3 regions of the Streptomyces botrytidirepellens genome follow, and region 2 is predicted to be linked to each of the others. Evidence: riboswitches for the same ligand, from Rfam matches in the RefSeq annotation. Region 2 holds a riboswitch; each other region holds the start of a gene.
What was found. Region 2 has a riboswitch for cyclic di-AMP ahead of EEJ42_RS45315 (LysM peptidoglycan-binding domain-containing protein). Riboswitches for the same ligand answer to the same signal wherever they lie in the genome.
Positions count from the first base shown of each region.

Region 1: linked by a shared signal. The riboswitch ahead of EEJ42_RS29555 (C40 family peptidase) and the one ahead of EEJ42_RS45315 (LysM peptidoglycan-binding domain-containing protein) in region 2 are both predicted to bind cyclic di-AMP.
Region 3: linked by a shared signal. The riboswitch ahead of EEJ42_RS25830 (M23 family metallopeptidase) and the one ahead of EEJ42_RS45315 (LysM peptidoglycan-binding domain-containing protein) in region 2 are both predicted to bind cyclic di-AMP.

Region 1 covers NZ_RIBZ01000328.1:26,150-29,756, reverse strand. Annotated here, with positions in the region: gene pcrA (DNA helicase PcrA) at 1-1,711, opposite strand, end outside; cyclic di-AMP (ydaO/yuaA leader) riboswitch at 1,869-2,073, shown strand; gene EEJ42_RS29555 (C40 family peptidase) at 2,082-3,269, shown strand; gene EEJ42_RS29550 (L,D-transpeptidase family protein) at 3,336-3,607, opposite strand, start outside.
Region 2 covers NZ_RIBZ01000854.1:12,878-16,484, forward strand. Annotated here, with positions in the region: gene EEJ42_RS45305 (cytochrome P450 family protein) at 1-1,059, shown strand, start outside; gene EEJ42_RS45310 (LysM peptidoglycan-binding domain-containing protein) at 1,174-2,136, shown strand; cyclic di-AMP (ydaO/yuaA leader) riboswitch at 2,391-2,558, shown strand; gene EEJ42_RS45315 (LysM peptidoglycan-binding domain-containing protein) at 2,565-3,239, shown strand; gene eno (phosphopyruvate hydratase) at 3,324-3,607, shown strand, end outside.
Region 3 covers NZ_RIBZ01000307.1:7,666-11,272, forward strand. Annotated here, with positions in the region: gene EEJ42_RS25820 (HPr family phosphocarrier protein) at 78-359, shown strand; gene EEJ42_RS25825 (GntR family transcriptional regulator) at 473-1,270, opposite strand; gene EEJ42_RS25830 (M23 family metallopeptidase) at 1,481-2,275, opposite strand; cyclic di-AMP (ydaO/yuaA leader) riboswitch at 2,290-2,451, opposite strand; gene EEJ42_RS25835 (M16 family metallopeptidase) at 2,676-3,607, opposite strand, start outside.

The sequences.
Region 1 (3,607 bases), on a different contig from region 2:
CGGTGCGCTCCAGCACGGCTTCCAGGACGGTCGCCGGGCCCGCGCCCGACTCCACGATGGTCCGCAGCTCCTCCATGAGCGTGTTGAACCGCTTGACCGCGTTCGCCGAGCGGGCCGCCATGCCGTACGCCTCGTCGACGCGGCGCAGCGCCTGCGGGAAGGTGATCTTCTCGCGCGACGCGAGCGCGTCGATCATCGCTTCGGCGCGGTCGCCGATGCCGCGCTTGGGCACGTTCATGATGCGGCGCAGCGGTACGGCGTCCTCGGGGTTGGCCAGCACGCGCAGGTACGCGAGGACGTCGCGGACCTCCTTGCGCTCGTAGAAGCGGACCCCGCCGACGACCTTGTACGGCAGCCCGACCCGGATGAAGATCTCTTCGAAGACACGGGACTGGGCGTTGGTGCGGTAGAAGACCGCGACGTCCCCGGCCCGGGCGTCCCCCGCGTCCGTCAGCCGGTCGATCTCGTCGGCGACGAACTGGGCCTCGTCGTGCTCGGTGTCGGCGACGTAGCCGGTGATGGTGGCGCCGGTGCCCGCCTCGGTCCACAGGTTCTTCGGGCGGCGGTTCTCGTTGCGCTCGATGACGGCGTTGGCCGCGCTCAGGATCGTCTGCGTGGAGCGGTAGTTCTGCTCCAGCAGGATCGTCCGCGCGTCCGGATAGTCCTCCTCGAACTGGAGGATGTTACGGATCGTGGCGCCCCGGAACGCGTAGATCGACTGGTCGGCGTCGCCCACGACGCACAGCTCACCGGCCTCCGCCTCGTCCGTGTCCCTGCCCACCAGCTCGCGCACCAGCGTGTACTGAGCGTGGTTGGTGTCCTGGTACTCGTCGACCAGGACGTGCCGGAAGCGGCGGCGGTAGTGCTCGGCGACGTCCGGGAACGCCTGGAGCAGATTGACCGTGGTCATGATGATGTCGTCGAAGTCGAGGGCGTTGGCCTCGCGCAGCCGCGACTGGTACATCGCGTACGCCTCGGCGAGCGTCTTCTCGAAGCCGTCCGCCGCCTGGCCGGCGAAGGTCTCCTCGTCGATCAGCTCGTTCTTCAGGTTGGAGATCTTGGCGCTGAACGACTTCGGCGGGAACTTCTTCGGGTCGAGATCGAGATCCCGGCACACCAGTGCCATCAGCCGCTTCGAGTCGGCCGCGTCGTAGATCGAGAACGATGAGGTGAAGCCCAGCTTCTTCGACTCGCGGCGCAGGATGCGCACGCACGCGCTGTGGAACGTCATCACCCACATCGCGTTCGCCCGCGGGCCGACCAGCTCCTCGACCCGCTCCTTCATCTCGCCCGCCGCCTTGTTGGTGAAGGTGATGGCGAGGATCTGGCCGGGGTGCACATGGCGGGTGCCGAGCAGATACGCGATGCGGTGGGTGAGCACCCGGGTCTTGCCGGACCCGGCCCCCGCGACGATCAGCAGCGGCGAGCCGGTGTGCTCCACGGCGGCCCGCTGCTGCTCGTTCAGCCCCTCCAGCAGCGCCGCCGGGTCGATGGCGGGGCGGGCCGCGCCGTCCCGGTAATACGCCTCTCTGGTCCCGCTCGGCACCGGCGCGTCGAAGGCGCCCGTGAAGAGGTGGTGCGGCACCTCCTCGCCGCCTGAACCGTCTGAACCGCCACTGTGGCCCGGGTGTGCGGAATCCTCGGGCGGCGGGGGCTCCTCTTCCGGAGGCCCGAGGCTCGCCAGGAAGCTGTCGTCAAAGAGGCTGCTCATCGCTCACCGAGTTTAGGCGGCCGCACTGACAGCCTACGCATGGATGTCACGAAACGGTTTCGGGCATATCGACCACCAGCCTTCACAGGAGCCCCACGAGTTGGCTACCGTCCTCCCCCAGGCGGCCCGTAGACCCGTCGGCGAACCGCGCCGGCCCGGGCGGCCTCCGCCGAGTCCGGTCGCGCCGCGAGGCAGCCGGAGCCGGGGACCCACAACGCAAGACCGGGGTGAATCGGCCCGAGCTGCGGTACGACGCGTACGGCATGTACGACGCGCACGTCCCGCCCGCGCACGGCCGTAGGGCAACCTTCCGTACCGCCCGAACCCGACAGCTAACCCGGTAGGCGGTCCACGGAAGGAGTCGCCTCCCTTGGCGTCGCACCGCAAGCCGCGGACCCGAATACCCACCGCCGCCGCCTCCACCGGACGCCGTACGGCCGTCGGATTCACCACCGCCGCCCTCGCCTCCGTCACCCTCCTCTCCCAGACCGCGAACGCCGCCCCGGGCGATCCGAAGCCCGGCACCACGCAGTCGATCGAGGCGGTCAAGGAGAAGGTGGACACCCTCTACCACCAGGCGGAAACCGCCACCCAGCACTACAACGCCGCCAAGGAGCGCTCCGAGCAGCAGCGCACCAAGGTCAACCGGATGATGGACGACGTCGCCGAGAACACGGAGAAGCTCAACGAGGCCCGCCGCACGCTCGGCACCTACGCCGCGGCCCAGTACCGCAACGGCGGTATGACCTCGAGCGCCGCGAGCCTGCTGTTCTCCAACGACCCGCAGGACCTCTTCGACCAGTCGCATCTGATGAACCGGATGGCCGGTTCGCAGAAGCGGGCCGTCGACGACTTCCAGACGCAGGCGGCGAAGGCCGCCAAGGAGCGCCGCGAGGCCGCCAAGAGCCTGGAGTCGCTGACCGAGACCCAGCGAGAGCTGAAGACCAAGAAGAAGTCCGTCCAGGACAAGCTCGCGCAGGCCCGGCGGCTGCTGGCGAACCTGACCGCCAAGGAGAAGGCGCGGCTGGCGGCGATCGAGAAGAAGAAGGCCGAGGAGGCGCGGCGCAAGGCGGCCGAGCTGGCCGAGAAGCAGCGGGAGGCCGCGGCCCAGCAGAAGCAGCAGGAGCAGGAGCAGGAGCAGCAGTCGAGCGGCGGTTCCTCTTCCGGTTCCGGAAGCAGCTCGGCAGGCTCATCCACCGCCACGAACAGCACCAAGGCGGCCAAGGCGATCGACTTCGCGGAGTCCCAGCTCGGCAAGCCGTACGTCTGGGGCGCGACCGGGCCCAACTCCTACGACTGCTCGGGGCTCACCCAGGCCGCCTGGAAGGCCGCCGGGGTCTCCCTGCCGCGCACCACATGGGACCAGGTGAAGGCTGGTACGCGCGTCTCGACCTCCGACCTCGAGCCCGGTGATCTCGTCTTCTTCTACGACGACATCAGCCACGTCGGGCTCTACATCGGCGACGGGATGATGATCCACGCGCCGAAGCCGGGGGATGTGGTGAAGAAGGCGCCGATCACCGAGATGCCGATCTACGGGAGCGTGCGGCCCGCGTAACCGCAGTGCGGCTGCCCGTACCCGCGCGGGCAGCCGCCGCTCACACCGGTGCTCACACCGGCCGGATCACGTGCCCGGCTTGCGCCCGTACACGTACACGTCGTCGCCGTTCCGCAACAGGCTCCAGTACTTCTTCGCGTCACCGGAGCGCATGTTGACGCAGCCGTGGGAGCCGGGCGGCGACCATACGCTTCCCGCGATGGAGTGGAAGGCCTGACCGCCGTCGAAGAACTGGCTGTACGGCATGGCCACGTGGTAGATCGTCGACCAGTGGTTCTTGTTCCGCCAGTAGATCTTCTTCAGTCCGGTGCGGGTCTCGTACCTGTCCCGGCCGGTGC
Region 2 (3,607 bases):
AAGAACCCCCAGCGGCACAGTGAGTCCGCTCACGCCCGGGGCAAAGTGGGCATCCCGGGCGAGCAGCGCGCGGATCTGATGACACATCTGCTCAATATCGATCCCCCGGACCACACCCGGCTGCGGCGGCTGGTGTCCAAGGCGTTCACCCCGCGCCGCGTCGCCGCGTTCGCCCCGCGGGTGCGCGAGCTGACCGACGACCTCATCGACGCCTTCGCGGACCGGGGAGAGGCGGACCTCATCCATGAGTTCGCCTTTCCTCTCCCCATCTACGCGATCTGCGACCTGCTCGGCGTTCCGCGCGAGGACCAGGACGACTTCCGGGACTGGGCCGGAACGATGATCCGGCACGGCGGGGGCCCGCGCGGGGGAGTGGCCCGCGCGGTGAAGAAAATCCGCGCCTATCTGGCCGAGTTGATTCACCGTAAGCGCGCCGCGCTCGGCAACGACTTGATGTCGGATCTGATCCGGGCCGGCGACCACGGTGACCATCTCACCGAGAACGAGGCCGCGGCGATGGCCTTCATCCTTTTGTTCGCGGGTTTCGAGACCACCGTCAATCTGATCGGCAACGGCCTCTACGCGCTGCTGCGCCATCCCGGGCAGCGGGCCCGGCTGCAACGGTCCCTGGAAGAAGCAGAAGAAGGGGACGAGGAACTGCTCGCCACCGGGGTCGAGGAACTGCTGCGCTACGACGGCCCGGTGGAGATGGCCACCTGGCGGTTCGCCACCGAGCCCGTGACCATCGGCGGGCAGCACATCGCCGAAGGAGAACCGGTGTTGGTGGTGCTCGCCGCCGCCGACCGCGACCCCGAGCGCTTCGCCGACCCCGACGTCCTCGACCTCGCCCGCACCGACAACCAGCACCTCGGCTACGGCCACGGCATCCATTACTGTCTGGGCGCCCCGCTGGCCCGCCTCGAGGCGCAGACCGCGCTCGCCACCCTGCTGCGCCGCATCCCCGACCTCCGGCTCGCGGTGGAGCCGGACGACCTGCGCTGGCGCGGCGGGCTCATCATGCGCGGACTGCGCACCCTTCCGGTGACCTGGGGAAAGTGACATCCGGTCAGCCATGTGACCGTGACGTGACCTGAGATACACCGGCTTGTGATGATCGTGTGGCGTCGCTATGTTCAACCGACAAACCGAGCCCCCACACGAGAGGCGATTCGCATGCTTTCCGGGAACGGACGTCACCGCCGCCCCCGCCAGGCTCCGGCCATCGTCGTCGCGGCGGGGGTGACCGGTGCGAGCATCGCCCTCCCGCTCTTCGGGGCGACCGGCGCCCAGGCCGCCCCCGCCGACACATGGGACCAGGTCGCCGAGTGCGAGAGCGCCGGGATGTGGAGCGCCAACGAGGGCAACGGCTTCTACGGCGGCCTTCAGCTGACCCTCGACATGTGGAAGAAGTACGGCGGCACCAGCTACGCCCCGCGCCCCGACCTCGCCAGCCGCTCCCAGCAGATAGCCGTCGCCGAGTCGATCCTCGGCGACCGCGGCCCGGACGCCTGGCCCAGCTGCGCGCTGAACGCCGGGCTGACCGACGGCGGCGACGCCCCGGACGTGAACCCCGGCAGCACGGCGCGCCCCTCGCAGCAGGACGACGCGGAGCGCGAGGACCGCGACCGGTCCGACGCCCGGGACCGCGGCGATTCGGCCGGCAAGGCGCCGGACGCATCGGACCCCTCCGACGCGTCCGCGGAGCCGGAGCGGCCCCAGGACTCGGCCACGCCGGGCGACTCGGACGACTCGAACGACTCCGGCGGCCCGGACGACGACGCGTCCTCCCCGTCCCCCTCTTCCGGCGCGCCTTCTCCCGGCGCGTCCGACCCCTCGCCGACCCCCTCCTCCACCGGGGGCGGCTCCGAAGGTGCCTCCGGCGCACACCGGGGCGAACGGGACGCGGGGGAGCGGCCGAGCGACCACGCCTCGCGCGGCGGTGCCGACAGGGCCGAAAACCCCACGGATGGCGGCTACACAGTGCGTCCGGGTGACAACCTTTCAGCAATCGCCGAAAAGCAGGAATTGGGCGCCGACTGGCGTCGGCTCTACGAGTCCAACGAGAACCTCATCGGAACCGACCCGGATCTCATTCTCCCTGGTCAGCGACTTGATCTCACCGTCAGGGGCCAGTAGTTCGGGGTGATTTGCCCGATCTGGAGCCGGTGAGACATACCTCTCGTCACATTTTCCGGGGCGTCCGAGGTGTCCGGTCTCTCCGCACCCGGCCCCACCTGCGCCGATGTGGGCCGGGTGAGATCGATAACAGCCCTCTTCGCTGCGATAAGGGTGTTTGAACGTTTCCCGCACGTGTGTTTAACGTCTTTCCGCTCGCCACCGCGAGCACCGTCGACCGTCACGCCGAGTCCTGCCGGCGGTCGACCGGTACCGACGCGCCAGCGCCGAAGGCAGGAGCGGGGGACCCAAGGTAAGTGCCGGGAGGCCAGCAAGATCGGCCGAGCGGCTAGGGGTGAAGCAGGGTGCGGACCCCCGCACCCAGCCGGGCAACTCACGCCCGAACCCGACAGCTCACCTCGTAGGCGTCGGTGAGGAAACGAACGAACATGTCCAACGCTCAGGGCAAGCACCGTCGTCCTTCCAAGGCCACTCGTTTCGCCGCGCTCGCCGGCCTCGCCGGAGCCGCTGTGGCCACTCCGCTCATCGGTGCGACGTCCGCCTCTGCCGCCACCACGTCCCAGTGGGACCAGGTCGCGCAGTGCGAGTCCGGCGGCAACTGGTCGATCAACACCGGCAACGGTTACTACGGCGGCCTTCAGTTCTCCTCCTCCACCTGGGCCGCGTACGGCGGTACCGCCTTCGCACCCACCGCCGACAAGGCCGGCAAGGCCCAGCAGATCCAGGTGGCCGAGAAGGTCCTGGCCAGCCAGGGCAAGGGCGCCTGGCCGGTCTGCGGCAAGGGCCTGACCAGCGGCGGCGCCCCGTCCGCCCCGGCGCCGTCCACCCCGTCGCAGAGCCAGTCCGACTCCTCGCAGTCGGCCCCGTCCGCCAAGCCGAAGGCCGCGCCCCGCAGCGCGCCCGAGCACGCCGCGCGTGACCAGGCCCGCGGCCCGATCAAGAAGGGCGACGGCGAGTACAAGGTCAAGTCCGGTGACACCCTCGGCAAGATCGCCAAGGCGGAGGACGTCAAGGGCGGCTGGAAGAAGCTCTTCGAGCTGAACAAGAACATCATCCCGAAGGCCGACCTGATCTTCCCCGGCCAGCAGCTCCACCTGAGCTGAGCAGCCACACCGTAGTCAACGAGCCCCGGCCGGGTGCGCCGCCCCCACGGTGCACCCCGCCGGGGCTTCGGTGCGGTTAGGCTCATGCTGCTACCGAAGTCCCATACGAAGGAGAACCTCGTGCCGTCCATCGACGTCGTCGTAGCTCGCGAGATCCTCGACTCGCGAGGCAACCCCACGGTCGAGGTCGAGGTCGGCCTCGACGACGGCAGCACCGGCCGTGCCGCCGTCCCGTCCGGCGCCTCCACCGGCGCCTTCGAGGCCCTCGAACTCCGTGACGGCGACAAGAACCGCTATGGCGGCAAGGGCGTGGAGAAGGCCGTCCTCGCCGTCATCGAGCAGATCGGCCCCGAGCTGGTCGGTTATGA
Region 3 (3,607 bases), on a different contig from region 2:
GGGCCCGACCCGGGCGAGACCGGACACCGTATCATCTGGTCTAGACAACAGCACCCGCAGATCTGAAGGGCAACACCATGGCTGAGCGCCGCGTCAACATCGGCTGGGCCGAGGGCCTGCACGCCCGCCCGGCGTCGATCTTCGTCCGTGCGGCGACCGCCGCCGGCGTCCCCGTCACGATCGCCAAGGCGGGCGGCGCCCCGGTCAACGCCGCTTCCATGCTCGCCGTGCTCGGCCTGGGCGCCCAGGGTGGCGACGAGGTCGTACTCGCCTCCGAGGCCGACGACGCGGAGGTCGCGCTCGACCGTCTGGCGAAGCTGGTGGCCGAGGGTCTCGAGGAGCTTCCGGAGACCGTCTGATTCCGTCCGAATCACATTTCGGCGCGGCGGGGCCGCGGTGAACCATTACGGGTCACCGCGGCCCCGTTGTTTTCCGCATCCCGAATTCCATTGAGCCGTATAGCGGGCGGCTGTTAATTCCGGCCGCTCGCCGTGTTTACGGAATGTTTCGAAGTTCTCACCTGGGACGCGTTTCGCAATCGGTATTCGGCCAGCGAGCGTTCGGTGTGCGCGGCGGCGAGCGCCCGCGCCCGGTCGGCGTCGCCGCGCGCGACCGCGTCCACGATCGCCCCGTGCTCCGCCCAGGACTCGACGGCGCGCACCGACGGGTCGGCACACCCGGCCGCACCCGGCACGCCCGGCGCGGCCTGTACGGGCTGCATGGGCTGGACCACCTGCGCGGTCTGCCGGGCCGGGTCCGACGCGTACACCCACGCCGTCTTGCGCCGCAGCTGCACCAGCATCCCCGCCAGGCTCGGGCTGCCGGACGCCTGGGCGAGCGTCTCGTGGAACCAGTCGCCCAGCGAGCGCAGCTCGCCCAGCCGGCCGCGCTGGGCCCGCTCCTGGCCGAGCCGGACCAGACCGCGCAGCACCTTCAGATGCCCCTCGGTGCGCCGCTGGGCGGCCCTGGCGGCGCCCAGCGGCTCCAGCAGGGCCCGGATGTCCAGGAGGTCGGCCGCCTCCTTCTCGGACGGCTGGGCGACGCACGCGCCCGCGTGCCGCCGGGTCGTGACGAAGCCCTCGGACTCCAGGGTGCGCAGCGCCTCGCGGACGGGCACCCGGGAGACCCCGTAGCGCCGTGCGAGCAGCTCCTCGGTCAGCCGGCTGCCGGGCGGATAGGTGCCGGAGATGATGTCGTCACGGATCGCCGTGCACACCGCATGCGCCGAAATCCGGCGACCGCCCTGGAGTGCGGCCGTATCCCCGTTCACTTCCGGTCCCGCATTGTCGAACCTCCGCCTCAACCCCGCGAAACGCATCCGATTGACGCGTGTTCAGTGACTCTATTCGAAGCCGCCGGGATTTCCGATGGGCGAAGTCAATTCAGGGATATTTTTTGGTCACAGGGGAGCGTCCCGGCCGGGTAACGCCGAAGGCCCCGTCCGGAGCGGACGGGGCCTTTCGACAGGGGTGGCGACGGGTCAGAGGTTGACGCCGTGCGAGCGCAGGTACGACAGCGGGTCCATGTCCGAGCCGTACTCCGCGGTGGTGCGGGCCTCGAAGTGCAGGTGCGGGCCGGTGACGTTGCCGGTGGCGCCGGACAGGCCGATCTGCTGGCCGGGGGTGACCTTCTGGCCGACCGAGACGCCGATCGAGGAGAGGTGGCCGTACTGGGTGTAGGTGCCGTCGTTCATCTTGATGACGACGTTGTTGCCGTACGAGCCGCCCCAGCCCGCCTCGACGACCTCACCCATGCCGACCGACTGCACCTCGGTGCCGGTGGAGGCGCTGAAGTCGATGCCGGTGTGGCTGCCGGAGGACCACAGGCCGCTGGACGCCTGGTAACCGGTGGAGACGGAGGAGCCGTCGACGGGCGAGACGAACGTGTTGAGGCGCTTGCGCTCCTCCTCACGCGCGGCGCGCTCCTTGGCCTCGCGCTCCGCCTTGGCCTTCTTCGCGGCCGCGTCGGCCTTCCGCGCGGCCTCCTGGCGGGCCACGGCCTCGGCCTTCGCCTTGGCGGCGGCGGCCTCGGCGGCGCTCTCCTGGGACTGGGCCTGCGCGTCGATCTGGTCGGAGAGACCGTCGCCCATCACCATCGCCTGGCGGAGACCGGTGTCCTGGGGAGACGGCGTCTCGCCGGTCGCGGCGAGGGCCGGGCCGGCGATGCCGGCGACGACGCCCGAGGCGACCGTGGTGATGCCAGCGATGTTCGCGCCGGTACGGACGGCGGTCTGGCTGGGACGTCGGTGCTTCCCGGCAGCACGGGTGAACGCCATGGTGTGGCGCACTCCTTTCCTTCCTTCTCGCCTACCGGGTTAGCTGACGGGTTCGGAGCAGGAAGGTCTCCTACGGGCCCCTCCCCCGGCCGGGGAAGGCGTCCGATTCACCCCAGGGACGTTTGGGTCCCCGGCTCCCCTGGCACTCGCACCATGGGACTCGGCGATGACTGTCCGTGCCGCGGGTGCGGCGGGTATCCGGCGAACAGCCGCACTGACGCTAAACGGGCCGCGTTTCGATCACCAAACGGTTACGGGTTTTTGTTGTTCTCGCCACAAACCAAACGCCCCTCAAATCGGACATACGGGAGGACCCTGGCGTCTCGCTTGACGCCAGGGCCCTTGTTCTGATGGGGCGTTGAGCCGGTCCAGGGACATCTCGGGCCCGGCGGACCGCGGTTCAGCCGGTGATGACGCGCACCTCTCCGATGCCGAGCGCCCTGACCGGCTCCTCGATCTTCGAGGCGTCACCCACGAGCACCGTCACCAGCCGGTCGGCCGGGAAGGCGCTCACGACCGCCGCGGTCGCCTCCACCGTCCCCGCCTCGGCGAGCCGGGCGTACAGCTGCGCCTGGAAGTCGTCCGGCAGGTGCTGCTCGACCTGGTCGGCGAGCGTGCCCGCGACGGCGGCGGCCGTCTCGTACTTCAGCGGGGCGACGCCGACGAGGTTCTGCACGGCGACATCGCGCTCGGCGTCCGTCAGCCCCTCCTCCTTCAGCGTCCGCAGCACCGTCCACAGGTCGTCCAGCGCCGGGCCGGTGACCTCGGTGGCCACCGAACCGCTGATCGCCAGCAGCGAGGCGCCCGCCGAGCCGCCCCCGGCCGGCGAGGGCGGCGTCGAGCGCAGCACCTGGCCGAAGGCGCGCACCCCGTAGGTGTAGCCCTTCTCCTCGCGCAGCACCCGGTCCAGCCGGGAGGTGAGGGTGCCGCCCAGGCAGTAGGTGCCGAGCACCTGGGCGGGCCAGACGCGGTCGTGCCGGTCGGCGCCGATGCGCCCGATGAGCAGCTGGGTCTGGACCGCGCCGGGCCGGTCGACGATCACCACACGGCCGGTGTCGTCGGCGATGACCGGCGGGACCGAGCGCTGCGGGGCCGGGCCTCCGGTCCAGGCGCCGAGGGTGTCGGCGAGCGCCTGGTCGAGGTCGACTCCGGCCAGGTCGCCGACGACGACCGCGGTCGCGGTGGAGGGCCGGATGTGCGCCTCGTAGAACGCGCGCACCGCCGCGGCGTCGATGCCCTCGATGGTCTCCTCGGTGCCCTGGCGCGGCCGGGACATCCGCGACTCGGCCGGGAACAGCTCCTTGGCCAGGGCCATGGAGGCACGGCGGGCCG